Regions from separate parts of the Bacillus sp. FJAT-45066 genome, predicted to be linked through region 3. Evidence: predicted binding sites of a transcription regulator. Region 3 holds the regulator's gene; each other region holds the start of a gene.
The links. Region 3 encodes Rex, which represses fermentation and respiration genes when NADH is low (regulators of the CRP and FNR family bind a similar motif). Its sites were predicted from a motif close to TTGTGAAATATTTCACAA; they were not measured.

Region 1 (8,027 bases), 930 kb from region 3:
TTTAGTTGAGAAACAGTCATTTCCTCCATGTCTATGACTAACTTCTCTTTTCCATAAGCTTCTTGTAAAAAGGAAAATAATAAAATAGTAATCATTTCTCGATTCCCTCCGGTGCTCCATTAGGATAAGCGGTCTTTTCCAATTGGTCACCAATCCACATTTCGCCATCTTCCCAATGTTCTTTTTTCCAAATTGGCACGATCTGCTTAATACGCTCAATTGCATATTCGTTTGCTTCATAGGCATCTTTACGATGAGGTGTGGATACTGCGATAACAACGGCAATATCCGTGATGTCTAGGCGACCAATTCTGTGCGCAATGGCCACTTTTGCATCTACCCACTTTTCATTTATTTCATCTCCAATTTCGGCTAACTTTTTCTCTGCCATAGGAACATAAGCTTCGTATTTTAAATAAAGCGTTCGTTTTCCTTTTGTGAATTCGCGTACTGTGCCAATAAAGGTTGTAATGGCTCCTGCTTCACGACGCTCTACTTTTTTCACCAACTGCTCTACACTTATTGGTGCTGATACTATTTCAAACATTTTTCCCATTACTTAGATCCACTTCCTTCCCAATCCATTCTAATAACTTTTCTGTATCCGTAATATGGAAAACTGGTATTTCTTCCTTTATTTCTAAGTCTCCCCATACAACAACGGCAATTATGTCCGATAATTCTTTTAACAAATGTAAGTCTTGCTTACTTCTTAAAATAACTATTTTCGGGTATTTTTCTCGCTTATACCCTTCAACTATAACTGTCTCCGTACCAAGAAATTTGTAAAAAGATAAAATTCTCTCCAAGTTCCATCCACGACTATTGGAAACAAGTTGAATTCCACCAGATCCCTCCACCGTCGAAATCGTCGAACCTGCTTCCATATGTTTCAATGAATCTCTGCGCGGTCCATAATCAGGCGCTCCGCCGTGACCATGATGTTTGATTGTTGCAACTTCTAATCCCTTACACGTTAAACGACGTATTACGTTTTCCACTAGCGTTGTTTTTCCGCTATTTTGAAAGCCTACAATTTGAATAACTTTCATTCAGCTTCCTCTCCCCACGGCCACACGCTACCAGTTTCGTCTTCTAGTAATAATGCTTTTACTGCCATTCCTGTTTGAAAACCTCGTGTTCCTCCAGGTAAAACAATTAGAACATTTGCTCCAGAAAGAGATGTAACGACATTCGATTTATCTAAACCGCTAGGTCGAACTACTACTCTCCCACCCTCAAAAAATAGTGTTCCTCTTACAAATCTTGAGAATGGATTTGGTTTTGGGAAATCTTCGCCAAGTTCTGCCTCTACAGCTTGTAAATGTGGCATATCAGAAAATAACATCCTTCTGACAACCGGCCTTACAAACAATTCGTATCCAACAAAACAAGCGGAAGGATTACCAGATAGTCCGAACAATAGTTTTCCATTCCATTTTGCAACAGTTGTGACACTTCCAGGTCGCATTGCTACTTTATTGAAAAGCACATTAGCACCTAATTTTTCGTAAATGGCTGGCAAGTAGTCATAATCTCCTACAGAAACGCCGCCTGTTGTAATAAGCATATCTACTTGTGACAATGCATTTTTAACCGCCTCAAAACACGTGTCAAAGTCGTCTTCTAGTTTTCCAAAATATTTCGCAATTGCACCGCTTCGCTTTATTTGTCCTTGAACCATATAGGAGTTACTGTTTCTAATTTTTCCAGGTACTAACGGTTCCTCAACATCTAACAATTCTGTACCTGTTGCATACACACCAATGACTGGCTTTTTGGCTACTTGGACTTTTCCGTAACCGAATGTCGCTAAGAGCGCTTGTACACCAGGATTAATAGGTGTTCCTTTTTCTACTAAAGCTGTACCTTTTTTCGCATCTTCACCTTGAAAAGAAACATTGTCTCCTTGTTTAAAAGGTCTTTTAATGCTCATGTACTTTTTTCCGTCTTGCTCATATTCTTTCGTTAGCTCTAACATAACAACAGCGTTTGTAAAGGCTGGCATTTGTGCTCCGGTCATGATCCTCACTGCTTGTAATTTACCAATTTGCTTGGAAGAAACATAGCCCGCCCCTATTTCATCTACTATTTCAAATTCAACTGCATTTTGTCCGGAAGCTTCAATAGAATCTTCCGCTCGTATTGCAAAGCCATCATACGGTGATTTTGGAAAAGGTGGTACATCGTGGGTTGCCTTTAATGGTGCTGCTAAATACCGACCATAAGACTCTACTAAATCAACAGATTCAACTTTACCTTTTGGTGAAAATGGCATGATTCTTTTTACTGCTTCCCCTACTTGTATTGGTGTTCTTCTTTCTACCGGCATTTCATTCACTCCCTATATAAAAAATCGTTATGTTAAAGGTATCAAAGTCCATGAATCCGAAATGTGATATACGTCACACTTCACAAAAATGTGACATTTGCATCAAAATCAGCCTTAATTGTGTGATGCACGTCACACTCCAAGTTCAAAATTAAGGATAGGATAAAAGTGTAATAGAAAAAGAAATTGGAGGCGAAAGTAATGGCAAATGTATTTCATGAACAATCTAATGTAGGTGAAATTGTCGCGAAGTTTCCGAAAGCTGGTGACTACTTCAAGTCAGTCAGAATAGATTTTTGTTGCGGTGGGAACAGACCACTCATTGAAGCAATAAACGAACGTAACTTAGATTCAGAGGAAGTCATTAATGATATAAATACACTATACGAAGATGCTCAGCGTCGAAACGAAATCGGTGCAGATTGGCAATTGGCATCTTTTGAAGAAATTATTGATATCATCATTCAAAAACATCATCAATTTTTACAAGAAGAACTACCAGCACTTAGTCCTTATGTAACAAAAGTGTTAAGAGTACATGGGCATCACCAACCACACTTAGCAGAAATTCACTCGCTGTTCTATGAATTAAAGAAAGAATTAGAGCAACATACGATAAAAGAAGAAACGGTTATTTTCCCAGCTATTATGGAGGCAGAACGCACGGAAGTTTTACAAGCAACAGAAGAGCTTGCTAGTAAAATTAAAGAGTTAGAGGACGAGCACGATGCAGCAGGCGATATAATGAAACGTCTACGTGAAATTACAAATGATTTCCAACCACCTGAAGGAGCTTGTGGTACTTATCAATTAGTGTATCGCCGCTTAGCTGCCATTGAAGATGACCTATTCAATCATGTTCATTTAGAAAATAACGTATTGTTCCCGAAAGCACGTGATCGTTGGGCAATTTAATAGAGGAGTGAAATATCATGAATCAATGTGGCTTATTTCAACAAAGCGCACAAAATGTTCCACTGTGTGAAGCGCTTGGAATTTTAAAGGCGGAACACACTCCACTCAATGAAGCAAAGGCAAATGTGAATAGCATGGCCAGTCAGTTTTTAGAAGAATCAATGGAAGGCGATTATGCAGATGCGTTATTAACACTGCGTAAAGAAGTACAGTTATTTTTTGATAGTTTAAAAGTGCATTCCGAAAAAGAGGAAGGTATTCTTTTTCCGATGATGCATAAGTACATTGGAAAAGATTCTGGCCCGCTCGTTGTAATGGAATATGAACACGATGAAGCGAAACGAAACATAGTTAGCTTTTTAGAGGGTACTGATTTTATTGCTGAAACTATTACGGAGGAGAAGTTTCAGAAACTTGTCACTCATGTTAAGGAAGCATACGAGATTTTAACTGCGCATTTTATGAAGGAAGAAATGGTATTGTTTCCGATGGCGGAGCAATATTTAACAGTTGATGAAAAAACTGAACTATTATTGAAAGTGAAGTAAATGTTTTTTGGAAACTTGTGACTACTATTTCTCATTTTTATTCTCCTATGAAAAGGCTGGCGACATCTTATCACCAGCCTCTTTTTTTATCCTAAAAATTGATAGTATAGTTTTTTTGCCTCTACGATGGAGTTCGTTCCGTGCACAAAGACTCTTCCATCTAGGAAGAAAACTAATCGATAGTTTGGTAAGTGTAGCGAGACTAAGTAAGGATTTGTATTTACTTTACCATGTGTTGAAAGTTTAGTAGCAAGCTCATTTAAGTCGACTTTCTCTTTTTTTGCTGGGCGAATTTGTACGGTGTTTCTCCCACATAGTGCTTCTGTTTTTGTTTCGTATTCATAGGACAAATAAGGGTAGGATCTATCTTTCCCGCATGAAGGACAGTGTTTGCTTTTTGCTTGTTGAACGCCCATGGTATAATGTTGATTTTTCCATACATCAAATGTGAATAAGCCTTTTCTTACAGCTTCCAAGTCTTCCACCAGCACCTTAAGCGCTTCTGCCACTTGATATGCAGCAACAATCTGTACTGCAGGGCTGATGATACCAACACTATCACATGTCATGCCGCTAGACGGTATTACTTTTAGCAAACAGTGTAGGCATGGTGTTTTTCCAGGTAGTATCGTATATGTCATGCCAAAACTACTAACACAAGAACCGTAAATCCAAGGGATAGAGTGTTTTTGTGCAATATCGTTAATAACTAGCCTCGTATCAAAGTTGTCCGTTCCATCTATTATTAAATCTATTCCACTTACTAACTCTTCTAAAGTGGAAGCCTGTACATCCATTATATATTCACGAACTTCTACCTCAGAATTCACTTCTTTTAATCTATTTTTAGCAGCAATTACTTTCGGTGTTTGCTGTTTTGCATCTTGTTCTTTGTAAAGTTGTTGGCGCTGTAAGTTGCTCCAGTCTACGTAATCCCTATCTACAATCGAAATTTCCCCAACACCTGCACGCACTAACATTTCCGCCGCAGCACTACCAAGCGCACCAGCTCCTACAATAAGTACATGCTTTTGTTGCAATTTCTGTTGGCCTGTTTCTCCAATTGACTTAAATAATTGTTGCCGAGAATATCTCATTCATAATTCCCCCTGACTTACCTTTATTACATCACGATACACAATCTCAATCTGTGACGAACATCACAGATGGAAGTCTCACAGTTTGGTAACTTTATAATAAGATCTAAAATTTTTGAGGTGATTTCAGTGATTCCAAATAATAAGTTTACAAACGTTCAATTTGCTGTTTTAACAGTTAGTGATACAAGAACGGCAGATACAGACAAAAGTGGCCAAACGATTATGGAAATCGTTAAAAGTCATAATCATCGTATAGCCGATTACAAAATTGTAAAAGATGAGTTTGATTTAATTGTGGATGCTTTGAAGACTTGGTGTGGGGCTTCTTCAGAAGTACAAGCCATTATTATTACAGGTGGCACTGGCTTCACACCAAGAGATGTAACATATGAAGCAGTGACAACTGTGATTGAAAAAGAAATGACTGGCTTTGGAGAACTGTTCCGCCATTTAAGTTTTGAAGAAATTGGAACAAGGGCAATGTTTAGTAGAGCAACAGCTGGAAGTCTAAATTATCGTGCCATTTATGCCCTGCCGGGGTCCACTAATGCTGTGAAATTAGGAACGGAAAAAGTAATCCTTCCATCCGTATCTCATTTTTTAGAGGAACTCATTCGAGTGAAATAACTATTTTTTAAGGAGTGTTGTATGCATGTCTACTTTTTCTCATTTTAATAAAGAAGGCAGACCTAAAATGGTCGATGTATCGACTAAAAATGAAACAAGTCGTAGTGCCATCGCTAGAAGTACAATTGTTTTTTCTGAAGAATTGTATGAAGCTATTCAAGCTGGCGGCGTGAAAAAAGGAGATCCATTGCAAACAGCTCAAATTGCTGGTGTAATGGCAGCTAAAAAAACGTGGGACATTATTCCGATGTGCCATCCGTTATTATTGCAAGGGATTGATTTTGGTTTTGATTATGAAAAAATGGAGGAAGGTTACGCTTTGAGAGTGGAAGCGATGGTTAGGTGCAACGGGAACACTGGCGTGGAGATGGAAGCATTAACAGCCGTTTCTGTCGCAGCACTTACGTTTTATGATATGTGTAAAGCTATTGATAAATCGATGGTGATTAAGGAAACGTTATTAGTGAAGAAAACAGGTGGGAAGAGCGGAGAGTATAATCATCCTGGGGTTTAATAGATAGAAAGAATGCACTTCTTAGATTCAAGAAGTGCATTTTTTTTGAAATCAATTCAAATTAGTATTATCAAGTTCATTTTTCTTTTTTGCTTTAGCCAAAATGAACTTGAGACGCCTTATCAAGTTCATCTCCACCTTTTTATCATACATAGTTGAACTTCATCCCCCAATGTAAGACATCTCTATTTTTTTTCGTTGCTTTGCACTTTCTTCTGTTCGCTCTTCGGAGTAACGATCTGCCCTTTTCTCCCATATGCGTTTAATCATGTAAGTTAAGTATTCGTCTGATGCTCCTTCGCGTATAACATCTTTTAAGGAAGAACCTTCTGTTGCAAATAAGCAGTTATAAAACTTACCATCAGCTGAAAGTCTAGCACGTGTGCAACTAGAACAAAATGCTTCGGAAACAGATGTAATAAAACCGATTTGTGCATCTGTACCTTTATGACGGTATCTTTTCGCTACTTCTCCAAAATACGTTGGCTTTACTGGTTCTAACTCAAAGTGTTGAGATAGTATATCAAAACTTTCTTTTTTCGTAACAACGTAATCAAACTTCCAACCGTTTGAAGTACCAACGTCCATAAACTCAATAAAACGTAGTTGAACTCCAAGTTCTTTAAAGTATTTTGTCATCGGCACAATATGTTGGTCATTTAAACCTTTCTTCACAACCATATTTATCTTCACTTCAAGTCCTGCGTCTATTGCTGCTTGTATCCCTTTTAAGATTGGCTTAACACCAACACCACGGCCGTTTATCTTCTTGAGTAGTTCCTCATCTAATGTATCAAGGCTTATGTTAACACGTTTTAATCCAGCACCTGCTAGAGCTCTAGCTTGCTTTGGTAAGTGAACTCCATTCGTTGTTAAGGCTACATCTTTTATACCTTCAATTGCATTCAATTGCTCGACTAATATTGGCAAGTCTTTTCTTAACAGTGGTTCTCCACCGGTTAGCCTTACTTTTTCGACACCAAATGCTGCAAGAATTTTTGTAATGCGAACAATCTCTTCAAAACTTAACAGCTCTTTTTCTTGTAGAAATGGAAAATCTGGGCCGAAAAGTTCTGCTGGCATACAATATGCACATCTAAAATTACATTGGTCTGTAACAGAGATACGGATATCGCGCATCGGTCTTTTCAATTGATCTTTTAATGTTTGTATCATTTCGCCCATTTCACATCTCTCCAAGCTAGTTTTTTTTGATACTTTTATTGTAAGCCCGGTGCCTCTAACGTTCTGTGACATACATCACACCGGAAGCAAAAGGTATATTCTTGTGAAGAGATTGTGAACTATATAATAAAATAATTTAGATGTATTACTAAGTGTTGATGTTTGCGGAAGGTGCTCGCTTTCCGCGGGTGGTCTCGGGAGCCTCCTCAGTGCTCCGCACTTCCGGGGTCTCCCTTGACGCACTTTCCCCGCAGGAGTCTCCCACCTTCCGCAAACATCAACTTAATTAATCAATAACTTTTTTACTAATCCTATTAAAAAGACCCTACGTCCATTAGACATAAGGTCAATCTCTAAATTAACATTTCACTTCTGCATTTTTTCTTGCGTAGTAGTACCAAGTAACTCCTAAGCTGATAACATAGTAACCGATTAAAATATAAAGGGCCATATCGACTGCACCTGTTGTATCTACAGACCAACCGAAAATTTTCGGTATCAAAAATGCACCATAGGCTGCAATGGCTGCTGTGAAGCCAAGTACTGGTGCTGCTTCTTTTTCTGGGAAAATAAACGGAATCATACGGAATGTTGAACCGTTTGCAATACCAGTCGTAGTGAAAAGAATGAGGAACATAATTAAGAAACCAGTAAAGTTATTTTGATTAACAAAATAGATAACTCCAAATGTAGCTGCAATCATAATAACAATATCCCAAAATGTGACGATTGCTCCACCTAGTTTGTCAGATAGCCAACCACCGACAGGACGGATTAATGCTCCAAGTAAAGGACCAATGAATGCT
Region 2 (8,027 bases), 440 kb from region 3:
AAAATATCAGCTGTCATTTGTAACCATAATTCAGAACGAGCAAACCCACCACTTACTAATAATTTATTTGTTTCTCCAGCCTGTCCTTCTAGCGAATCATGAATTTCATACATATTATAAATAACACTTTCCATGACGGAGCGAACCATATCTGCACTTGAATGTGCTAAAGTAAGGCCAATCCATCCGCCTTTTGCTTTTGCATTCCATTTAGGTGCACGTTCCCCCGATAAATAAGGCATAAAAAATAATCCATTTGCTCCAGGTGGCGAAGTGAAAGCAATTTTTTCTAAATCGGAAATGGAGATAGATTCTTTTTTTGTCAAATTGGAAAATTGCGTCGCAAGCCATTGTAACAAAACAGCTCCATTGTTCGAAGCCCCACCAATAATACATGCTTCCTTTGAAAATCGATATGTAAAAGTACGTTGGTCTATATCCACGTTGTTGTCACTAGAAAAGCGTCTTATAGCTCCGCTAGTTCCAATTGTTAGTGCCGTTTCTCCATTTTTTATTGCCCCAACTCCAATGTTAGCTAAAACTCCGTCACTTGACCCAATAATAACGGGAACATACTCACTTAAAAATAAGTCATTAGCAACTTCACGCTTCAACGGTCCAATACTTTCGGTGCATGGAACAATTTTAGAAAGCTGGCTATTTTGAACCCCTGCTATTTCTAAAGTTTGTTCATCCCAATCAAGTGTATGTAAATTCATAAGTCCGGAAGCGGAGGCGATAGAATAATCAACAACCCATTCTCCAGTCCATTTATACAAAATGTATTCTTTTATGGACACAAACATAGATGCCCTCAAGTATGGTTCATACCGGTTTTCTTTCATCCAAATAAGTTTTAGAAAAGGAGACATCGGATGAATAGGAGTCCCAGTTTTCCTATAAATTTCTTTACCGTACGAGCTTTTCATAATCTCTGCTTGCGAGTAGCTTCGTCCATCTGCCCAAATAATCATCGGTGATATTGCTTGATCTTTTTCCATACAGATTAATGAATGCATAGCGGTTGAGAAGCTCAGAGCAATAACTTCCTCCGGTTTAATTCCTTTTTGCAAAATAGCAGTAGATATAGCAATTCTAGCTGCTCGCTCAATCTCTTCTGGGTTTTGTTCCGCCCAATTCTGCTTCGGATGATAGATAGAATAGAAGCTTTCAAACTCACTTAAAACGTCACCTTGTTCAGAAAAAATAACTGCTTTAGCACTCGTAGTGCCGATATCGATGCTAACAATATACTGTTTCATCATTCACTCCACCGTTTTCTCAAAATAAGAAATTGTTTTCATATATCTCTTTGTTCCTTAATAATATAAGCCGTAGTACAAATGAGCAAATTTTTTCTAAAATATAGCTCAAGTTATTTCCGAGCATAAAATGGTTGTGGATAAACAAACATATAAAGCAGCAATGAATGCGGGTGATAAAGTATGGTACAAAGGTTCTGTCTTCTCAAGACAGAGATTTTTTAGGAAAAAAGGTGTGGTAATTAACTGTTCTTTCGATATAATATTATTCTATGCTTTTCTCAATTTATCCACTAGTTTATTAACAGTATAATAGTTGGTATTTCAATTATACACAGACTTATTAACATTATCCACAACCGAGACAAAATTTATTAACAGGTATTTATTCACAAAACTAGGTTTTTTGAACCTGTTGTCTGACAACGCTTCATAGTGTTTATGCACATTATCCACAGGAGTGAGGATAACGTATGTTAACAACTCAACGTTTAACAACAAAAAAAGGTAGGAAGTTAAGTTAATCAAACAAGAAACATAATTTATGTACAGCTTGTGACGCCTATTGTAAATACATTAAACTAGTTGTATACTAAAGATAGAAAGTAAGTGAAAAACTTCACAAACTTTCTAATTGATCAAAAGCCGGCTAAAGTAAAAGTGAAGCTATCATACTATCACTCATCCACATATTTTTTTAAATAATACATGTGAAAAACTTCACAGAGTAGTTTGATCACTCTTGTAAGTAAAATGAAAACAATTAAATTTTTTTACACTAATTTGTGAAAAAATTCACAAACTATAATATTATCCTATATAAGGGGGAACTAAAAATGATGAACTTTTTAAAAGGACCTAAAGTAGCGGTTTTATGGACTGTGTTAAGAATATGGTTAGGTGTACAATGGTTAAAAGTTGGATTACCTAAAATTAGTAACTTCGATGCAAGTGGTTATTTAAATGGAGCACTAGCAAAAGCAGGTGGAGAAAACCCAACTGTACATGGTTGGTACGCAACTTTCCTAGAGACTTTCGCAATCCCTAACGTTGGATTATTCAACATCTTAATTCCTTGGGGTGAAGTATTAGTAGGTATTGGCTTAATCTTAGGAGCAGCAACAATTCCAGCATTAATTGCAGCAGCGTTTATGAACTTAAACTTCTTACTAGCTGGTACGTTAAGCACTAACCCAATGCTTTACACAGTAGCGATGATTCTATTATTCGCTGGTGGAGCAGCTTACTATTACGGTGTAGACAGATATGCTATCAAATTCTGGAACAATAAAAAAGCAGAAAAAAACAACAACAAGCATATGAATGTAAGCAATCGTCCAACTACAGCTCACTAAAATTGTAAAGGTCACCTGAAACTGGGTGACCTTTTTTCGTTGCTTAGGAAACTATAGTATTTTATTTATAACTTTGAACTTTGGGTAGGTTACATCTAGCTCCAGGCGCCATCGACTAAAAAACTTCCTGCTCCTCCGGTCGATAAGTCAACATCGATTTGTTCCTTGTGTCACAAATTGTGTTTTCTATATCTTACTCAGGAGCAGTCCAGTTTTTACGTCGATAAGCATGCGCCTTGCGCTTTTGTTCTTTTATTTAAAATTATCCTTTTTGCTGTTGCGGTGTATTCCTGCTGCAGAGGCACGAGCTTGAGCTTCTAAAATTTCGCCATCTGCATGATTACTATCTGCAAACTCAACGTCTTGATGGTTAGTCTTTTTCAAGGAATCTGGAACTTGAGGTAACGATTGTTTATTTTTATCGCGTTTCTTATGACCGTGATTAGATCTGCCCATTCGTAAAACCTCCCAATGGTTAATGTTAATGAGGAAACCCTCACTTGTTAACATAACCAAAATGTAAGATATTTAAGATGGAATATTTTTCGTTAAAGAACGAAGTAAAAGCCCCTCAAGACCGATATGGTTACTGGAAAGAGGGAAAACGTTCATGGGAAGTCTTCCCAAGACCGATATGGTTACTGAAAAGAGGGAAAACGTCCATGGGAAGTCTCCCCAAGACCGATATGGTTACTGAAAAGAGGGAAAACGTTCATGGGAAGTCTCCCCAAGACCGATATGGTTACTGAAAAGAGGGAAAACGTTCATGGGAAGTCTCCCCAAGACCGATATGGTTACTGAAAAGAGGGAAAACGTCCATGGGAAGTCTCCAAGACTGATATGATTACTGGAAAGAGGGAAAACGTTCATGGGAAGTCTCCCCAGGACTGATATCACTTCAGAAAGAATAGGTCAATAAATCGATAAAACAATGTCTCCATACAGGAAAAAAATATAACTACAAATTGAAATAACCCTCAACAACAAATGTCGAGGGTCAGCAAAAACACTATATCAAATCAAATCAGTGCCTTGCTTGTTTTGGAGTGTATCCACCAGCTTGGTCCGCCATTTTAAAATCTCTAGAATAAGAAACCTCTTGTGCACTACTTAAAGTACGCTTCGTTTTATCTCTTTTCTTCTTATCAGACATCGGAAACCCTCCTTATGTATGGTTGTTTGCAATAACTAACAAACCATTATTAATTTTTTCCATTTTTCCAACATCTATACTTATAAAAAACAAAAAAGCAATAGCATGGCCAATTCGCCACAAACTATTGCTTTTCTCTATACCCATCACTGACACGTGAAAATTATGCTTCTTTTAACTGATGATGCTCTTCCACAGGCTCTTGGACACGAAGTCTGTGTAAAGTATATAAATCTTTAGAAATTTCATAGAGATTGTAAATATCTTCACCTGCGTTAATTTCGTCTAGTAATGATTTTCTTGACTCATTCGCTAACATAACGTAAGGTAACTTTTCTGCAGCTTTAGTCGAACGTACATTTACTTTACGAATCCGCATGAAGATAGATTGAATATCTAATTCATAAAATAATTCATCGAAAAATTGTGTTTTCGCAATTTGATTATATCCATTTCCATGGTATGGCTTACCTAGCCATGTACCTAAAAATCCAGCCCCATCTTGCACATCAAATAAGTTTATGGTTCCAATTGGAGTGCCCCACTCATCGAGGATAGTTCGAGAGATAATCTCTCCACGCTCTTCTGCTTCCATCGTCTGTTTTGTGACAAATAGAAATTCCTCGTATGAGTATGCTTTTTGACGCACAAAAGGGAAGACTTCAGGATGCACCATGAGTTCAAAAAGAGTATGAGTCTCCTGAAGATCACGTTTTTTAAGCATGTCTATCCCTCCAATTGAGGGCAGAAGTGTTACGTAGCCCACCCTCGAAATTTTTTAGCTTGCAAAAAATTTCGGGGTGGGAATCGAACCCACTAGAACCAGCTTAACTGGTGGCGCACCATTTGCCTTCCCTAACGCTTAAATACAAAGTGTCAGTTATGATTTTGTGATATTTATGATTTGCTTTTGTTATCATACTTCATTTTTTCTAAAAAAGAAACAACTTTTTTTGTCAAAATTTCTGGTAAATTATTTCACCTTCAACCATTGTCCACAAAGGCTTTGCAAGGAAATCGAACGGGTGATGTGACCATAGAACTAAGTCGGCATCTTTACCTGTTTCGATACTCCCAACTCTATTCTCCACTTGTAGATTTCGGGCTGCGGTAATCGTTATTCCTTCTAGTGCTTTTTGAGCATTTAGACCTTCTCGAACAGCTATGGCAGCACACACATTTAAATATTGAATAGGAGTATATGGATGGTCTGTTGTGATCGAAACCTCGACACCATGGTCTGTTAAGGCTTGATATGTTTTCCAACTTTTATTTTTCAACTCAATTTTAGACTTACGAGTCATTGTCGGGCCGACAGCAACTTTTAAGTTTCGATTTTTTAAATGACTGGCAATTAAATGACCTTCTGTACAATGTTCAATTCGAATGTCTAAATCAAACTCATCCCCAAATCGAATAGCAGATAAAATGTCATCGGCACGATGAGCATGTATTCTAACTGGGATTTCTCTTTTTAAAGCTTGGATAATAGGTCTAACACGCAAACTGTCTATGCTATCACAATATTTAGCCTCATAAAAAGCCTCGCGTAACATCCCCATAATTCCCATTCGAGTGATTGAGTCTTTATTCCCTTGGCTATGCATTCGCTTTGGATTTTCACCAAGAGCTATTTTTAAGCCAGCCGTTTCTTTTACACACATGGCTGTAATATTGACTCCTGCGGTTTTTATGACAGAAGTAGTACCGCCAATTACGTTTGCACTACCAGGCATAATGTGTACTGTTGTAACCCCGTACATAAGTGCATCTTGAAATCCTTGATCCAAAGGATGCACTCCGTCAATTGCTCTTATATGAGGAGTGAGAGGTTCAATTGTTTCATTGGCGTCATTACCAGCCCACCCAGTACCTTCGTCATACAATCCTAGATGTGTGTGAACATCTATAAAACCTGGAAATAAATATTTTCCATTACAATCTATTTCAGGCCAGTCACCATTGTTTGTAATAGAAGGTGCAATTTTATCTATTTTCCCATTTTTTATAAGTACATCCCCACAACGGATCGGCTCTGAGGTAACCGGATATACTGTTGCATTCCTTAACAACAAAATGTTCATAACAAGCTCCTATCTTGAATGTGATACAAATGATTTGTACCATAGTATATTAAGTGTCCTCAGAAAAAGTGCCCATGGACATAGCTCATAATACTATTTTAATATGTCATTTAAAGCATCTTCAAGTTGTGTAAAAGAAAATTCGAAGCCCGATCTTTCTAGTTTGGCAGGCATCACTTTTTGCCCTTTTAAAACAAGGTCACTCATTTCCCCAAGGGCCATTTTTAATGCAAAGGATGGAGCTGGAATCCAATGCGGTCTGTTCATCACTTTTCCAATCGTTTTCCCAAACTCGTTCATTTTTTTAGGATGCGGAGCAGTTACATTAACAGCACCTTGTATATTTTTATTTTGGATACAATAGTCAATAATGTGAACCACATCTTTAATGTGTATCCATGACATCCATTGTTGTCCACTTCCAACCGGTCCACCAGCAAAAAACTTATAAGGCAAAATCATGCGGGGAAGAGCGCCTTCTTGTTTATCTAAAATAATTCCAAAACGTGTAAGAACTGTTCTAATACCATGTGATTCTGCGTGCAACGCCTCTTCTTCCCATTGAGAGACAGTACTAGCTAAAAAGTCATTCCCAGCCTTTTTATCATTCTCTGTAAAAACAGCTGATTCAGATGTACCGTAGTAACCAATTGCACTTGCGTTAATTAACACGGAAGGTTTGTTTACCATTTCAGACATAATTCTAACGATTTCTTTCGTTGAAGCAATTCTACTTTCTAAAATGCGGTGTTTTCTTTCTTCCGTCCAACGTCCACTATTAATAGATTCACCGGCTAAGTTAACAAAAGCATCAACGGAATGTAACTCTACTTCTGGTGTAGCGCTTCCGGTTAACCATTCTACATATTTAATCTGCTCTGTATTTTCTTTATTGGAAGTATCTCTCGTTAAAATGTATACTCTATGTCCGTTATTAATAAGATATTCCGTTAAATCTTGCCCGACTAGACCAGTGCCTCCTGCAATTGCAATATCCATGAATGTCACCCTTTCTGAAGTTCAAGTTCTATTTATATATTCTTTACCCTATTCTTACATCCTTCTAATCAATGTGTTTTGTAAGTATTTAACGTAGTCATATGTTACATTTAGTAATAGAGGAGGTTATCTCAAAATGAATGTCGTTACGAAAATATCTGTACAAAAAAAGAATACATCTCGCTTTAACATATTTATGGATAAAGGCCAAGGTGAAGAATATGCTTTTGCTGTTTACGAGGAAACACTTTTAAAGTTTCAACTCGCAAAAGGAAAAGAACTAGATGAATTAGATATAGAAGAAATTATTTTATCCGACCAGATAAGTAAAGCATACCAATCTGCCATTAATTATTTATCTTACCGAATGCGTTCGAAAAAAGAGATAAGCCAACATTTACGGGAAAAAGAAATAGAGGCATTTGTTATAACTGAGATACTAACAAAACTTGATAAACAAGGTTATATAAATGATTTAGCATTTGCATTAAGCTATGTAAGGACTCAAGTAAATACAACGTTAAAGGGCCCAGAAGTAGTAGTCCAAGAACTGTACGAAAAAGGGATAGAACAAAAATTAATAGAAGAAGCAATTTTAGAGTATTCTTTTGAAAAAGAACTAGATCATGCAATGAAGTTGATAGAAAAAGCGGAAACAAAATACAAGAAAGATTCCTTCACGATAAAAAAACAAAAAATTGAAATGGCATTAAAGCGGAAAGGTTACCGTTTCTCAACGATACAACAAGCATGGAATGAAATGAACGTCGAAAAAGATTTAGATGAAGAAATGGAATCTTTAAAGTTACAAGCTGAAAAGTTTAAACGTAAATACTCTGCTTATTCAGGCTATGAATATGTAATGAAAATGAAGTCAGCTCTCTATCGAAAAGGGTTTTCTATTGAGTTGATTGATCGATATTTAGAAGGAGAGGAGGAATAGCCTCTCCTTTTACAATACAATCTCCATAACACCTTCCTGATCAAGCTGTACAATTTTCTCAGCAATTGTTTTTGGATCTTTTAATCGTGTTTTGTCTGTTATGTGGTCTGAATGGTTCCAAAATGGTGTGTCCATGCCCCCCATGTATACTGCTTTAAAAACAATAGAGCCTTCCCATTCTTTTTGGAGACTTTCAGTAAAACCTCGAATAGCATATTTTGAAGCAACATA
Region 3 (8,027 bases):
TTCTTTTGTTCAACATAATGGTAGGCCAAGTGAATTGTGTAAAATAGGAATGGAAATGGAGCCAACTAATGTACACCATTTTGTCCCGAATTATACTCGTTTGGCTGAAGCAGAAGCAAAATGGTTAGAAGAAAATAAAGGGTAGGTAATAATAGATGCAAACAATTGTAATAGAAAAAATGTCAGTAGAAGACATTGAAGCTGTTTATGAAGTGGAAGTGGCATCCTTTCCTACTCCTTGGACAAAAGAGGCCTTTTATTATGAAGTAACAAATAACCCGTATGCTCATTATATTGTTTTAAAAGATGGGGAGAAAGTTATTGGCTATTGTGGTATTTGGAATGTAATGGGCGATGCTCAAATAACAAATATCGCAGTACTCCCTTCTTACCGGGGTAAGAAGCTTGGGGATTTACTATTAAAAAAGGCAAAAGATATCGCAAAAGATAAAGGTGCCGATGTTTTATCATTGGAAGTAAGAGTATCGAATCATGTAGCACAAGGTTTGTATAGAAAGCACGGCTTTCAAAATGGTGGAATACGCAAACAATATTATGTAGATAACAAAGAAGATGCATTAGTGATGTGGGTGAACTTATGAATATACAAAAAGAAGAATACATTTTAGGAATTGAAACGAGTTGCGATGAAACGGCCGCGGCCATTATTAAAAATGGAAAAGAAATTGTGGCAAACGTAGTTTCATCACAAATTGAAAGTCATAAACGATTTGGTGGAGTAGTACCTGAAATTGCATCCAGACACCATGTCGAACAAGTGACTATTGTATTGGAAGAGGTAATGGAACAATCAGGTCTTACAATGGATGATATTGATGCTATTGCGGTAACAGAAGGTCCAGGACTAGTTGGGGCACTATTAGTTGGGGTTAACGCTGCTAAAGCATTAGCGTTTGCTCAAAGTAAACCGTTAGTTGGGGTGCATCATATTGCTGGTCACATTTATGCGAATCAGTTAATAACAGAATTAAAATTTCCGTTGCTAGCGTTAGTCGTTTCGGGTGGGCACACGGAGTTAGTTCATATGAAAGAGCATGGTTCTTTTGAAGTAATCGGAGAAACACGAGATGATGCAGTGGGAGAAGCATATGATAAAGTCGCGCGTACATTAGGTTTGCCATATCCAGGTGGCCCTCATGTTGATAGATTAGCTCATGAGGGAGAAGCAACGATCAACTTACCGAGAGCGTGGCTAGAAGAAGGTAGTTATGATTTTAGCTTTTCTGGATTAAAGTCAGCGGTTATAAATACGCTACATAATGCTACCCAAAAAGGAATCATGATTGAGCCGGCAAACTTAGCAGCAAGTTTTCAACAGAGCGTCATAGATGTGTTACTAACGAAAACATTAGCTGCTACAAAAGAGTATGGAGTAAATCAAGTATTGTTAGCAGGTGGAGTAGCAGCAAATAAAGGACTCCGTGCAGCATTAGAAGCAAAATTTAGTGAATTAGATGGTGTGGAGTTAGTTATTCCACCTTTATCGTTATGTACAGACAATGCAGCGATGATTGCCACGGTAGGTAGTGTCATGTATCGACTTGGAAAAAGGTCCTCCTATGATATGAATGCCAATCCAGGATTGGACTTAGAAAAAAATTAATACCTACTACACTAACAAAGAACCGGATGAATCCGGTTCTATTTAATTTCGACAAAATTCGAGTGGTGCCTGGCACTTGTAAGGTTTTGTATGTGGATAACTCTATTGTATTTATGGATAACTATTAAAACTTTGTGTATAAAACTTGTGGATAAAATAATAATTTATTGTGGATAGTGTGTATAAACCTATGGATAACTAGTAAAACCGCACTAAAATTGGTAACTTGCTTGTGGATATGTTAGTTAATATGTGAATTAACAAAAAACTACTCAAACTTATACACAAAAAAGAGCATGGCTTTTGAAATTTTCATCGCCATGCTTTTTTCGACATTTATAGTTGGTTTTCTCCAAATAGTTGCACAAGTAGATTACCGGATTACTTAGTCTTGTAACTCTTCCCATTCTTCCATTAACAGTAGAAGCTTTTCTTGAACTTCTTCATTTTCCATGTTCAGTTCTTGCACTTTCAAATGGTTTTGGTATACGTCTGGGTCACAAAGTAGTGTTTCGTTTTCTTCTACCTTTTCCTCTAAGCGTTCTATCTCTGTTTCTATCTCTTCAATTCTTCGCTTTCGTTGACGTTCTATTTTCTTTTGCTCTTTTTCTTGTGCATAACTTTTCGGCTCAGTACTATCAGACTTCAATTGCTTCTGTTTCGACTGGATCGTACTATCCATCTGACTTTCTATCGCCTCTAATTCAAGCTGTTCTTCTTTTTTCTCCACATAATAATCGTAATCACCTAAGAACTCTATTGCACCTGTAGACGAAAGTTCAATAACTTTCGTAGCGATTCGATTAATAAAGTAGCGGTCATGTGACACAAACAAAATAGTACCTGGATAATCAATTAAAGCATTTTCTAAAATTTCCTTACTATCTAAATCTAAATGATTTGTCGGCTCGTCCAATATTAAAACATTGCAACGCTGTAACATCAACTTAGCTAATGCAAGCCTAGCTTTTTCTCCTCCACTCAAGCTTAAGACAGGTTTTAGCACATCTTCTCCAGAGAAAAGAAAATTACCGAGAACGGTACGGACATCTTTTTCTGCCATGTGTGGGTAGTCATCCCACAACTCATCTAACACACGTTTATTAGACTTCAAGTCTGCCTGTTGTTGGTCATAATAACCTACAGTCACATTGGCACCAAATTGTATTTTTCCAATTTGCTTATTCAATTTCTCCACTAATATCTTCAATAGTGTAGACTTACCAACACCATTTGGTCCAACAAGTGCGACACTATCGCCACGAGTTAGAGATATATCTACATTTTCAAAAACAGGCTGGCTTTCATAGGAAAAGGATAAAGAATTCGCCTTCAATACATCGTTCCCACTTTGTCTTTCTATCTCAAAAGCGAAAGACGCAGACTTTTCATCCCCATTTGGTCTATCTAACACTTGCATTTTATCTAGCTGTTTTCTTCTACTTTGCGCTCTTTTTGTCGTTGAAGCGCGTGCAAGGTTTCGCTGTACAAAATCGCGCAATTTCTCTATTTGGTCTTGCTGTTTCTCGTACATCTTCAAATCACGCTCATATTGATCAGCTTTCGCTTGCAAATAACTACTATAGTTACCTAAAAACTTCGTAGACTGGTTGCGGGCAATTTCATATACAACCGACACTACTTTGTCTAAAAAATAGCGATCATGAGACACAATTAAAAGTGCCCCAGGATAACTTTGTAAGTACGACTCTAACCATGACAACGTTTCAATATCTAAATGGTTTGTCGGTTCATCAAGTATTAATAAATCAGGCCTAGTTAATAGTAATTTACCAAGAGCTAATCGAGTTCGTTGTCCACCGCTCAAAGTTGAGATGGGTGTGTTATAATCAAAGGTAGCAAAGTTTAATCCATGAAGGACAGAACGAATATCTGCCTCATATTGAAAACCACCTTGTTGTTTATAGGTTTCTTGCAGCAGATCGTATTCTTTTAAAATACGTTCATAAACTTCTGTCTGATTAATAAAGACAGGGTCAGCCATTTTTGCTTCCAGTTCTCTCATGGTTATTTCATATTGTTTAAAATGAGAAAAAACGGACAGCATTTCGTCCCAAATGGAACGTTCTGATTGTAATCCGGTGTCTTGAGCTAAATAGCCAATCGAAACATCTTTCGGCTTAATAATTTCACCACTATCATATGATAGTTGATTTGAAATGATCTTCAATAATGTGGATTTACCAGCACCATTTCGTCCAACTAGGGCAATTCGGTCTCTCGATTGTACTTCTAATTTAATATTAGATAAAATAAGTTCAGCACCAAAATATTTATTTAACTGATTAACTTGTAAAATAATCATAAGTTTCACCTCAATATGTCTAGATTAAGTTTATCTTTCTTTCCCATCTCTTTCAACAATGGAGATAGGAAGAATTAATTAAATGTTTAAAACAAAAAGAAATCGTTTACTTATTATGTGATGCAAACAGAATAAAGAGCAGAATAATAGATATGATATAGATAGAGTAAATGGGGGAATAAGATGAATAACGAACAAATAAAAATACCACAAGCAACAGCAAAGCGCTTGCCACTATATTATCGATTCATTCAAAACTTAAGCTCCTCGGGCAAACAACGAGTATCATCTACAGAGTTAAGTGAAGCGGTAAAAGTAGACCCAGCGACAATACGCAGAGATTTTAGCTACTTTGGTGCATTAGGGAAAAAGGGATATGGGTATAATGTTCAATATTTGTTAACTTTTTTCCGTAAAACGCTAGACCAAGATGAAGTGACGTATGTTACATTAATAGGTGTTGGTAATTTAGGAACTGCTTTCCTACATTACAACTTCACGAAAAATAACAACACGAAGATTAAATTGGCCTTCGATGTCGATAAATCAAAGATAGGTACAGACATAGGTGGCGTTCCTGTTTATGATTTAGATAAACTAGAAGAAGAGTTAGATGATGATATAACTGTTGCCATTCTAACAGTACCAGCACATGTTGCACAGCCAATAGCGGATAGACTAGTATCAAAAGGTATTAAGGGTATATTAAACTTTACTCCAGCTAGAATTAGTGTGCCTGATCATGTTAGAATTCATCATATTGATTTAGCAGTTGAATTACAATCTTTGGTATATTTCTTGAAACACTATCCATCAGAATAAAAAAGTAGTAGAATAAGTATATTTCGAGGAGGTGACTATTTATGCCATTAGGTATGGGAAGTATCGTAGTTATAGGCCTTGTCGCTCTTTTAATTTTCGGTCCGAAAAAGTTACCTGAACTTGGAAAAGCTGCAGGAAACACGTTGCGTGAATTTAAAAATGCAACAAAAGGTTTAGCAGATGACGATGAAAAAAAAGAAGATCAGAAGAAGTAATGAAGGATGAACGTTTATGATAGATAGAGAAATGACGGTATATGACCATATAGGGGAATTGCGTAAAAGGTTATTCATCATTGCAAGCTTCTTTGTTGTATCAACAATTGGCGGCTTCTTCTTAGCGGAACCTATCATTGTGTATTTACAACAGTCTGATGAAGCGCAATTGTTTGCGTTGCATGCGTTTCGTCCAACAGATGCGATAAAGATCTTCATGCAATTTGCCTTTTTAATCGCGTTTATTATCACTTTCCCTGTAACGCTATATCAGCTGTGGGCTTTCATTAGTCCTGGCTTATATGAAAAAGAAAGAAGAGTTACGCTTAGCTATATACCTATTTCTTTACTTTTATTTTTAAGTGGACTAGCATTTTCGTATTATATTTTATTTCCGTTTGTTCTTAACTTTATGAACAAATTAGCGGAACGTTTAGATATTAACCAAGTGATAGGGGTTAATGAGTATTTTCAGTTTTTGTTTCAACTAACGATTCCATTCGGTATTTTGTTTCAAATGCCCGTAGTAGTTATGTTCTTAACAAGACTAGGAATTGTCACACCACAATTTTTAGTAAAAGCTAGAAAGTATTCGTACTTTATCCTATTAGTGATCGCGGCGTTTATCACGCCACCAGAATTATTATCGCACTTAATGGTAACGGTACCGTTATTTATCTTATATGAAATCAGTCTTGTTATTTCCCGTTTCGCTTATCGAAAAGCAAAAATAGCAGAAACGAAGATGGAATTAGAAAAAATGAATAATGAACAATAAAAAGACGCTGGGAGAAAACTAGCGCCCAAAAAAGAAAGAGGCCCCAAAGAACAAAAAATGTTCTTGGGGCCTCTTCCTATAAATTCACCGGGTTTTGTCCTGACCTATTTTTAGTCAAGATGAACCTCATCAACCTTATGAAGTTCAAAGTCGATAAAAATTTGAGTGAAAATGAACTTCAGCGGCGTTAAGAAGTTCAAAGTCGATAGAAATTTGAGTGAAGATGTACTTCATCGGTTAAGAAGTTCAAAGCCGATAAAAATTTGAGTGAAGATGAACTTCATCGATCTTTTGTCCCAACCCATTTATTTCTCCTTCATCTTTTTAACCTTGTCGTGCAAAATAAACGCTCGAATGGTAACGCCAAAATTGAATGTAGCGAAAAGCATTAATAAGATAGTTTGAAATTGCCAAATAGTATCTCCTACTGACATAATCGCAATGTAGAGAAATAGAAAACCCATAACCAAATATAAATAAGCTATTTTAATAGGGGTAATGCGCATACAATCGTTCCTCCAATATTACTGTTACATGAGTTAGTTTCATCTTTATGGATGACTAAGAAACAGACTCACATAAAAAACTTAATAAACCCTTGCATCTGTTCCAATTGCTCGATATATTCTTCGATTCGGTCTCTAAAAACGTATTGAACGAGTACAACAAACGAATTCATCGCAACGTGGGCTATAATCGGCACAAGAATACGATTTGTTTTTACATATAGAAATGCAAAGATAGAACCCATTACAAAGTAAATTAATAAATGTTTATAATCTTGGTGCACCAGTGCAAATAATAAAGAACTTACAATCAACCCTACAGCAAAGTTATATTTCTTATATAAAGTTCCAAAAATAATTTTCCGGAAAATGATTTCTTCTAATATAGGTCCCGCAACTGTAACAGCAACAATGATAGCAGCTGAAGACATGATTAAATTCATAATCTGTTGAGTATTTTCCGAACCTGGTTCAATCCCGAAAACTAGTTGTTGGATGGATGCCGCAATTCCTTGTCCAAATAAAGCCATAAAGAAACCTAATACGGACCAAAGAATGGTACTTGACAAGCTGGCTTGTGCACTTCTAAAGTCTTTCTCTCTAAAGTCTGTACGAAGTATCCATAAAATAACGAGAAGTCCTACAATGAAACTAATAGTTATCCAATAGCTAAATAATAAAGACTCCCTCGCAGCCTGTTCTAATCCTTCTCCGACTCCAAGCTTTAACATAATAGGAACTCCAATTATTCCAGAAAACTGCATAACAACATATGCGATAATTACTTTCCAATAAGTCTTAGTCATAGTTTACTCCTTATGTGATGATTCCATCGTATTGTACCATATAAATACATTTGACCTGTACTAGGAAGGTCTGTAAGTACATATAGTAGTCTTTGTAATGTAAAAAACAATAGATGTTTATAGTGTACGCTCTATTAGGAAATTAATGTTTAGATTATTTTCTAATGTGACATAATGGAAAGGGCTGTAAAGAGAAAAAAATTATGCAAGATACTTGCAAAATTGGTTTTGATTATTTAATATAATAATTGTGTTAGCACTCAAGTGTTACGAGTGCTAATAAAGACATAATTATTAAAAACTATACTTAACGTACATTTGAGGAGGTTGTTTCACATGTTAAAGCCAATAGGTGATCGCATTGTAATTGAACTTGTCCAGTCAGAAGAAAAAACTGCAAGTGGTATCGTATTACCTGACACTGCTAAGGAAAAGCCTCAAGAAGGAAAAGTAGTAGCTGTAGGTACAGGTCGCGTACTAGATAGCGGTGAGCGCGTTGCTTTAGAAGTGGCAGAAGGCGACAGCATTATTTTCTCTAAATATGCTGGTACTGAAATAAAATACGATGGCAGAGAATTTTTAATCTTAAAAGAAGCTGACGTATTAGCTGTAATCAACAAATAATATTAAATTACTAAAAAGATATATGAACATATTCTGAGGAGGTCTTGATCATGGCAAAAGATATTAAGTTCAGTGAAGAAGCTCGTCGTTCTATGCTTCGTGGTGTAGATAAATTAGCAGACGCTGTAAAAGTAACATTAGGACCAAAAGGACGTAACGTAGTATTAGAGAAGAAGTTCGGTTCTCCTTTAATCACGAACGATGGTGTTACAATCGCAAAAGAAATCGAATTAGAAGATGCATTCGAAAACATGGGTGCTAAATTAGTAGCTGAAGTTGCTAGTAAAACAAACGAAATCGCTGGTGACGGTACAACTACTGCAACA
Region 4 (8,027 bases), 920 kb from region 3:
AAAAGCAACAAAGTGTAGCATAAATATATTATCCAATTAGTTCTAAAACACAACAACCTTCCATACGCTATATTATTACAATCTAAAGCATTAACGAATTAAACAACTAAATAACTCTTATCAAGAGTGACGGAGGGATCAGGCCCGATGATGTCCGGCAACCTTCAAGTTATCTTTAACTTGAAAGGTGCTAATTCCTGCAGGCAATTGCGCCTGGAAGATAAGAGGAGGAAGCCCACAAACCTCTTCTTATGAAGCGGTTTTTTTATTTTATTTCTCAAGGAGGATAACTAATGACAAAAAATAATCAACCATTATCAAAAGAAACTTTATTATTACACGGAGGGCAACAACCTGATTCAACTACAGGTTCTCGTGCAGTACCTATCTACCAAACTACTTCTTATGTCTTTAACAATACAGAGCATGCACAAAACTTATTTGCTTTAAAAGAGTTCGGAAATATATACACCCGTATCGGCAATCCAACAGTAGATGTGTTAGAACAAAGGGTTGCTTTATTAGAAGGTGGAGTTGCAGCTGTAGCAACTAGTTCTGGAATGTCAGCCATTGCTTTTTCTATACTAAATATCGCACAAGCAGGAGACGAAATTATTGCCGATACAAACCTTTACGGAGGTACATATAATTTATTTGCCGTTACGCTTCCTAAATACGGAATTAACGTAAAATTTGTTGATGCAACAAATCCAGAAAACTTCCGAAGCGCTATTACGCCAAAAACGAAAGCCTTATTTGGAGAAATAATTGGGAATCCGAGCTTGAACGTTTTAGATGTAGAAGCGGTTGCAAAAATTGCTCATGAGAACAACATTCCACTCATTGTAGATAATACATTTGCGTCCCCATACAATTGTAATCCGATAAAACATGGAGCGGATATAGTTGTACACTCTGCAACAAAATGGATTGGTGGCCATGGAACAACAATTGGAGGCATTGTAGTGGATGGAGGAACATTTGATTGGAACAATTCGAAGTTTCCAGGTTTCACTGAGCCAGATGATAGTTATAACGGAATATGTTATGCCGAAACTTTTGGGAACGTAGCTTATGCAGTAAAACTGAGAGTGCAGTTACTTAGAGACATCGGTGCATGTTTAAGTCCACAAAACGCATTCTTATTATTACAAGGTCTTGAAACACTTCACTTAAGAGTGGAACGACATAATGAAAATGCAGAAAAACTAGCAAAATTTTTGAGTAGCCATTCTGGAGTTACTTGGGTCTCTTATCCGGGAATACAAAATCATCCATCACACCATTTAGCAAAAAAATACTTAACGAACGGCTATGGCTCCATTGTTATTTTTGGAATAAAAGGAGGACGTGAAGCGGGTCAAAAGCTAATTGATTCTATTAAACTATGGTCACATGTTGCAAACGTTGGGGACGCAAAGTCGTTAATTATTCATCCAGCATCCACCACACACCAACAGCTTAGCCAAGAAGATTTAAAGAAAACCGGAGTAACAGAAGACTTAATTCGTCTTTCTGTTGGAATTGAAGGAATTCACGATTTGGAAAATGATTTAGATCAAGCGCTTTTTGTTGCGACTAGTGAAACAGCGAGAGGAGCGGTTTCAGGTGACGTTACCGTATGAAAAACACTATGAAGTTAGTAAAGTCTCCATTGGAGATTTACAACTTGATTGCGGTGATATTTTGTCAAACGTCGAAGTTGCATACGAGCACGTTGGGAACTTAGAGGGAGAAGTTATTATTGTTTGCCATGCTTTATCAGGAAACCATTTATCAGTTGGATCAGAGAAAAAGCCTGGTTGGTGGAGTGGCTTTATTGGTGAAAACCTATATATCGATACAAATGAGTTTCAAATAATTACGATGAATGTCATTGGAGGTTGTGCTGGTTCTACTGGCCCAACTTCCATCAACTTAACTACGGGTGAAAAATTCAGAGCCACTTTCCCCAAAATTACGATTCGAGATATCGTTCGATCTCAATACAAGGCACTACAAAGGTTAGGTGTTTATAAAGTAAAAGCAATTGTAGGGGGCTCCCTCGGTGGAATGCAAGTTTTAGAATGGGGAATTTTGTATCCATATTTTGCTGAAAAACTTGTTCCAATGGCTGTTACTCCATTTTTTTCTGATTATGCTATTGCTTACAATCAAATTGCCCAAAAGACAATTAAGCTAGATCCTGCCTGGAAAAACGGAGAATATGAGGAAGAAGAAAGGTTACAAGGCTTAGAGATTGCAAGAATGGTTGGTCTTGTTACTTACCGTTCGGATGTTCTCTTTAATGAGCGATTTAGACGAGAGAAGAAAGAAAATACTCAATTCCAAGTAGATTCTTATTTGTCCTACCAAGGGAAAAAGTTTACGAGTAGGTTTGACGCAAACAGTTACTTAAGATTACTTGAAGTGATGAACGAGTTTGATATTGGAGAAGGAAGAAATGGCTGGAAAAATGCACTAAAAGAAATCAAATCGGAAGTATGCTTCGTTGCCTTTACAAACGACTTACTGTATACAAGTTCTGTGATAGAAGAGGCTGTAAATGAGGTTGAAAAAGGTCAATACACCTTAGTACAGACTACCTTTGGACACGATGGATTCTTAGTTGAATTCGAAAAATGGGCTGAGAAAATTAAAGAATTTGTGATAGAAAGATGCTATAAAGCTTAGTGATGAATTTTATTACAATTTTCTACTTTTTAGCTGTTGGTTGCCGTGCAAGACGGAGACTTTCGGCCCGCCCGCGGAAAGCGAAGACTTGCACGGCAATCAACAGCGGTCTATTACACAGCCAATAGGAAAGGAAGTGTTACATTGTCCACAATAAACGTGGCGTTACTCGGATTTGGAACAGTTGGAAAAGGTGTGTATAACACAATCGAGACACATCAGGTAAGGTTGCATCAAATTTATGGGAAACCAGTTAAAGTGGTTGCAATATTAGTAAAACATTTAAATAAGCATGTTTGTCCTTCTTCAGAAATCCTGCTAACTGACAATTTTAGTGAGATAGAACAAATCGATGACCTTCATATTGTAGTAGATGCAATCGTAGGAACAGAACCTGCTTTTTCGTATTGCAAAAGAGCTATTGAAAAAGGCTGCCATCTTGTTACTGCAAACAAAGAAATGTTTTCGCATTTCGGAGAAGAGTTAGTAAGACTTGCGACAAGTAAAAATGTTTCCGTTGGATTTGAAGCAACTGTTGCTGGGGGAGTTCCTGTCATTGGTGTCCTACGTCAACTATATCAAGTAAACAAGGTTGAACGGATTGAGGGTATATTAAATGGCACAACCAATTATATTTTGACAAAGATGAGAAAGGATAAAATATCTTTTGAGGAAGCTTTGAGGTTAGCGCAAGAAAAAGGATATGCAGAAGCAGATCCAACAAATGATGTGGAAGGCTATGATGCTTTTTATAAAGGAAAAATATTAAGTCAGCTAGTCTTTCATAAGAATCCTACAACGGTTGTTAGAAAAGGAATTTCTTCTATCACCTCGACTCAAATAGATATTGCAACTTCATTAAACTTGCGATTTAAACATGTTGTAACTTTGTTCCAAGAAAACAGTGAAGTTACACTTCTCGTAGAACCCATCTTAGTATCAGAATCGCACCCTTTTTATGCGACAGAAGGTGTACAAAATATAGTATCAATAGAATCAGATGTAACAGGGAAAGTACAATTTCAAGGACCGGGAGCTGGAATGTACCCTACAGCAAGTGCGGTTGTGGAAGATATAGCGAATATTAATAACGGGAAGTTTCAAACAATAAATACGTCTTTAATAGAAGAGACTAATTTTATAGAAGAGCGTTTTAGTTGGCTTGTTTTTTTCAATAAGAAGCCGAAAAATGTTCTTAATTTTGTAAATTATGTTCATCCTAATGCTCTATTAATAGAAGGGAATGAAGATGAAATAAAGTTGGCTTTTGGGAATCAAGAAGTTGTTTATTATAAGGCTGATGTGAAAGGATATGACAAAATTAAATTATTTAGTGGTGGAACGTTTAATAGTATTGTAGGGTGAAACTGCAGTAAAACCTAATATATTTCAATCTTTCCAAATAAATAAAGGAATTTGAGGATATATTACGTTTTATCAAGATATCTCAAAGATTTCACGGATATTTCAAAAAATTTCCTGATAACGTAAAGAAATCAGCTCAATAAATTCACTACCAACCATTTTTCCTCGTATATTTACACATTCCCTTGGCAACAATAGTAATACGACCATCTGACCCAAGATGAGGTAAGAGCAATCCCTAGTGCCAACCGTACTGATGACGGTAGCGGGATTGCTCTTTTCCTTTTTAATGAAGATTTAAGCGTATCGTAACTCCATAAAGTCCCTCGCTATTGTAATCCAAATACCTTCCAGATAACCCAATATTCATCACTTCTAAATAGTAACCAAGTTCATACAATTTAGTTTCTTGTTGAAAAAATAATAACTTATATTCTGGTGCAGCGATGTTCCGAGTAGCAATAGATAGTGTTTCTGCACTATCCAGTTCTCTGATAAGCTTTCTAATTAAGGCAAGATCATCCAAATACGCAACATGTTCCATAGTGTCCCATTTTACAATCTCAATCAATGTTACATCTGTTTCTGGAGAAATCAAACAAACTTGTTGTTGACATGCTACTAATGGAACAAAGAAAAGTAACAACAATAAACGTCTTGCCCATCTACGCATAAACTGACCTCCATTATATCTTCTCTATAGCATAAGTATATGACACAACTTCTGATTCTTTTCCTTAGAGACTTAGTAAATTAAGTTGGTTTTTTTATGTGTTTATTAAGGTATATGTATTAAGACGTTTCAACCATGAATTTGTTGCAGAAAGATTACTTTTTTCTAAAAATTCCATGAGAAATAGCACCTTTGTGCATTTATTCACAAAACCTTCACTTTTTTGTAACAGAATTGTTTTAAATGTGATGATTTTCACAAGCGAATAAGTTATACACTGTACATATAGTATTTTCATATGACTAAATGAGAAAGTATTGAGGTGGATTGAATGGAATCATCAGTTGAATTTAGCCGGTATTTAACAATGTTAACCCTCTCGGTACACGTGTTGTTTGCAACAGTTGGAGTAGGTGTGCCGATTTTGATCATGATTGCACATTGGCTCGGTTTAAAAAGAGATGATGAACATTATTTATTGATGGCAAAACGATGGGCGCGTGGATATGTCATAACTGTAGCGGTAGGGGTTGTAACTGGTACTGCTATAGCATTACAACTAGCGCTATTATGGCCACGTTTTATGGAATTTGCCGGTCAATTAGTTGCTCTACCATTATTTATGGAGACTTTTGCATTTTTCTTTGAAGCTATTTTCTTAGGAATTTATTTATACACATGGAACAGATTTAAAAACCCGAAGTATCACTTTTTCTTATTAGCTCCTGTTGTTTTAGGGGCAGCAATGTCAGCTCTGTTTATTACATCTGTAAATGCATTTATGAACACTCCGCAAGGATTTGTACTTGCTAATGGTGAGTTAACGAATATACAACCATTAGTGGCGATGTTTAATCCAGCAATGCCAACAAAGGTAGCGCACGTCTTAACGTCTGCGTATATGACATCCGCATTTGTCCTTGCTTCTATCGCAGCGTTCCACCTGTTACGTGGGAATAAACATGAGTACCACAGAAAAGGTCTTTCTCTTACGATGAAAGTGGGATTAATCTTTTGTATTGCGACAGCTTTAATTGGAGATTTGTCTGGAAAGTTTCTAGCAGAATATCAACCTGAAAAATTAGCAGCTGCAGAATGGCATTTTGAAACAGATGGAGAGGCACCGCTTGTTCTTTTTGGGATATTAACAGAAACAAATGAAGTAAAATATGCGATTAAAATCCCTTATGCATTAAGCTTCCTAGTACACAACAACTTTACTGGGGAAGTTATCGGGTTAAATGATATCCCTGAAGAATATCATCCACCATACGTTATCCATTATTTGTTTGATTTGATGGTATCGATAGGAATTGGGTTAACGCTTCTTTCCCTTTTATATGTAGTAGGTCTTAAACGTAATTGGAACCTGATAAAGTCGAAAGTATTTCGTATTATGTTAGTCGCATCAGGTCCATTGTCCATGTTAGCAATTCAAGCTGGTTGGTGGTTTACAGAAGTAGGTCGTCAACCGTGGATTATGAGAGGCTTTATGACAACGGCAGAAGGAGCAACAGACTCCCCATATGTTTGGGTAATGTTTATTGCCTTTGCCCTATTGTACTTTATTTTGTTGGTAGGTACAGCAGTTGTATTAACACGTATGTTTAGAAAAAATCCAGTGGAATTAGAGTTAGAAAAAGTACGTGAGAAAAGGAGTGTAGCCGTATGACAATTGAGATTCTAGGTATTTCCGTTTTATGGCTCTTTCTTTTCGGTTACGTTATCGTTGCATCAATTGATTTTGGAGCAGGCTTCTTTAATGCATCGACAATTGTAACGAAAAAAAATCATCTCGTTAACTCTGTTATTCAGCGTTACTTATCACCAGTTTGGGAGATTACGAATGTTTTTCTCGTGTTCTTTTTTGTGGGGATGATCGGATTTTTCCCAAAAACTGCTTATTACTTCGGTACAGTTTTATTAATACCGATTAGTATTTCTATCATACTTTTAGCGTTAAGAGGTAGCTATTATGCATTTGGCACGTATGGTACGAAGGGACATAAAGGATACACCCTTATGTATGGTGTGACTGGGGTTCTTATTCCGGCATCTTTAACAACTGCTTTAATTGTTTCACAAGGTGGATTTATCCGCGAAACAAGCTGGGGTGGGATTGAACTAGATTACGTCGCACTGTTCACAAGTCCGTTTGCCTGGTCTATTATTTTACTAAGTTTAGTAAGCGTCTTGTTTATTTCTGCAAGTTTCCTAGCTTACTATTCTTCCGTTGCAGAAGACGAAGGAGCACTTAAACTATTTAGAAAATACACATGGATATGGAGTTTCCCTACCATTATCACGGCATTAGGAATTATCATTGAGATGAGATGGCATAACTATTCACACTTTGAAGGCTTGCTTTCTTTATGGTGGGTATTTGCCTTATCGTTTGTATGTTTTGTCGCAAGTTTATGGTTATTGAAAAAAGCGTACTACGGAAGGTCGTTTATTTTCGTCGTATTGCAGTTTGCGTTTGCATTTTATGCGTATGGGGCTTCTCGCTACCCATATTTACTATATCCGTATTTAACAATCTATGATAGTTTTACAAACGAAACGATGGCGATGGCGCTAATAGTCGTCTTTATTTTAGGGCTTATGTTATTAATTCCTTCTTTGTATCTCGTATTTAAACTATTTATTATGAACAAACCTTATATTAAAAAAGGTTAAATTAAGGAGGAGAAGCACTATGCATAACTTTTTACTGTTTTATGCACCACTTCTTATTGTCGTGCTCGCGATGGCTCTTTCCTTTTTTGTCGCTACGAAAAGCACGAAGATTGAGGAATAGAAATGAAAAGATTACAAAGCTTGGCCCGTGCACAGAAGGGACTCTATTATAGTCTATTTGGCCTTGCCGTTGTTTTAGGAATAGTTATCATCACGCAAAGTTATTTCATTGTTTCCATTGTGGATGATCTATTTTTAAATAAGCTTAGCTTTCAGCATGTTACCCCATTGTTAATTGCTTTGCTTATCGTACTGCTTTTAAGAGCTGTCATTTCTTACTTTATCGGACGTATCGGTAATGTGATGGCAGCGTTAGTAAAAGCTTCTTATCGAAAAAAGTTGTTAGAAGCATATTCTAATCAGACAATTTTAACTTCTTATAAAGGTCAATCAGGAAAAAAGGTTAGTGTGATGCTGGATGCTGTAGATGAATTGGATGGTTTTTTCAGTAAATATATACCGCAACAAATGATTACTACGATTGTATCCGTCATTATATTAGTTGCGGTTTTTTCTCAGCATGTATATTCAGGACTCATCATTTTATTTACAGCCCCATTTATTCCGTTATTTATGA

Region 1: ric (iron-sulfur cluster repair di-iron protein) is a predicted target of Rex. The motif match lies at 2,394-2,411, and genes of this name have one in related genera.
Region 2: CDZ92_RS12285 (DoxX family membrane protein) is a predicted target of Rex. The motif match lies at 2,046-2,063, and genes of this name have one in related genera.
Region 4: CDZ92_RS09775 (cytochrome ubiquinol oxidase subunit I) is a predicted target of Rex. The motif match lies at 4,904-4,921, and genes of this name have one in related genera.

Annotation. Positions count from the first base shown of each region.
Region 1 covers NZ_NISQ01000001.1:3,770,017-3,778,043, reverse strand. Annotated here, with positions in the region: gene moaD (molybdopterin converting factor subunit 1) at 1-95, opposite strand, end outside; gene CDZ92_RS18850 (molybdenum cofactor biosynthesis protein MoaE) at 92-556, opposite strand; gene mobB (molybdopterin-guanine dinucleotide biosynthesis protein B) at 540-1,052, opposite strand; gene CDZ92_RS18840 (molybdopterin molybdotransferase MoeA) at 1,049-2,332, opposite strand; gene ric (iron-sulfur cluster repair di-iron protein) at 2,534-3,247, shown strand; gene CDZ92_RS18830 (hemerythrin domain-containing protein) at 3,265-3,795, shown strand; gene CDZ92_RS18825 (MoeB/ThiF family adenylyltransferase) at 3,882-4,892, opposite strand; gene CDZ92_RS18820 (MogA/MoaB family molybdenum cofactor biosynthesis protein) at 5,022-5,522, shown strand; gene moaC (cyclic pyranopterin monophosphate synthase MoaC) at 5,548-6,036, shown strand; gene moaA (GTP 3',8-cyclase MoaA) at 6,199-7,212, opposite strand; gene CDZ92_RS18805 (NarK family nitrate/nitrite MFS transporter) at 7,580-8,027, opposite strand, start outside.
Region 2 covers NZ_NISQ01000001.1:2,402,323-2,410,349, reverse strand. Annotated here, with positions in the region: gene CDZ92_RS12290 (gluconokinase) at 1-1,265, opposite strand, end outside; gene CDZ92_RS12285 (DoxX family membrane protein) at 2,102-2,617, shown strand; gene CDZ92_RS12280 (YfhD family protein) at 2,870-3,073, opposite strand; gene CDZ92_RS12270 (YfhE family protein) at 3,642-3,770, opposite strand; gene CDZ92_RS12265 (GNAT family N-acetyltransferase) at 3,934-4,494, opposite strand; gene CDZ92_RS12260 (amidohydrolase) at 4,727-5,854, opposite strand; gene CDZ92_RS12255 (TIGR01777 family oxidoreductase) at 5,948-6,853, opposite strand; gene recX (recombination regulator RecX) at 6,990-7,796, shown strand; gene CDZ92_RS12245 (SDR family NAD(P)-dependent oxidoreductase) at 7,806-8,027, opposite strand, start outside.
Region 3 covers NZ_NISQ01000001.1:2,838,278-2,846,304, reverse strand. Annotated here, with positions in the region: gene tsaB (tRNA (adenosine(37)-N6)-threonylcarbamoyltransferase complex dimerization subunit type 1 TsaB) at 1-145, shown strand, start outside; gene rimI (ribosomal protein S18-alanine N-acetyltransferase) at 156-602, shown strand; gene tsaD (tRNA (adenosine(37)-N6)-threonylcarbamoyltransferase complex transferase subunit TsaD) at 599-1,624, shown strand; gene CDZ92_RS14270 (ABC-F family ATP-binding cassette domain-containing protein) at 2,010-3,950, opposite strand; gene CDZ92_RS14265 (redox-sensing transcriptional repressor Rex) at 4,134-4,772, shown strand; gene CDZ92_RS14260 (twin-arginine translocase TatA/TatE family subunit) at 4,814-4,987, shown strand; gene tatC (twin-arginine translocase subunit TatC) at 5,004-5,765, shown strand; gene CDZ92_RS14250 (YdiK family protein) at 6,071-6,271, opposite strand; gene CDZ92_RS14245 (CPBP family intramembrane glutamic endopeptidase) at 6,340-7,077, opposite strand; gene groES (co-chaperone GroES) at 7,414-7,701, shown strand; gene groL (chaperonin GroEL) at 7,752-8,027, shown strand, end outside.
Region 4 covers NZ_NISQ01000001.1:1,921,183-1,929,209, reverse strand. Annotated here, with positions in the region: SAM riboswitch class I at 115-227, shown strand; gene CDZ92_RS09795 (O-acetylhomoserine aminocarboxypropyltransferase/cysteine synthase family protein) at 294-1,625, shown strand; gene metX (homoserine O-acetyltransferase MetX) at 1,609-2,673, shown strand; gene CDZ92_RS09785 (homoserine dehydrogenase) at 2,818-4,038, shown strand; gene CDZ92_RS09780 (hypothetical protein) at 4,325-4,711, opposite strand; gene CDZ92_RS09775 (cytochrome ubiquinol oxidase subunit I) at 5,043-6,383, shown strand; gene CDZ92_RS09770 (cytochrome d ubiquinol oxidase subunit II) at 6,380-7,390, shown strand; gene cydS (cytochrome bd oxidase small subunit CydS) at 7,410-7,511, shown strand; gene cydD (thiol reductant ABC exporter subunit CydD) at 7,514-8,027, shown strand, end outside.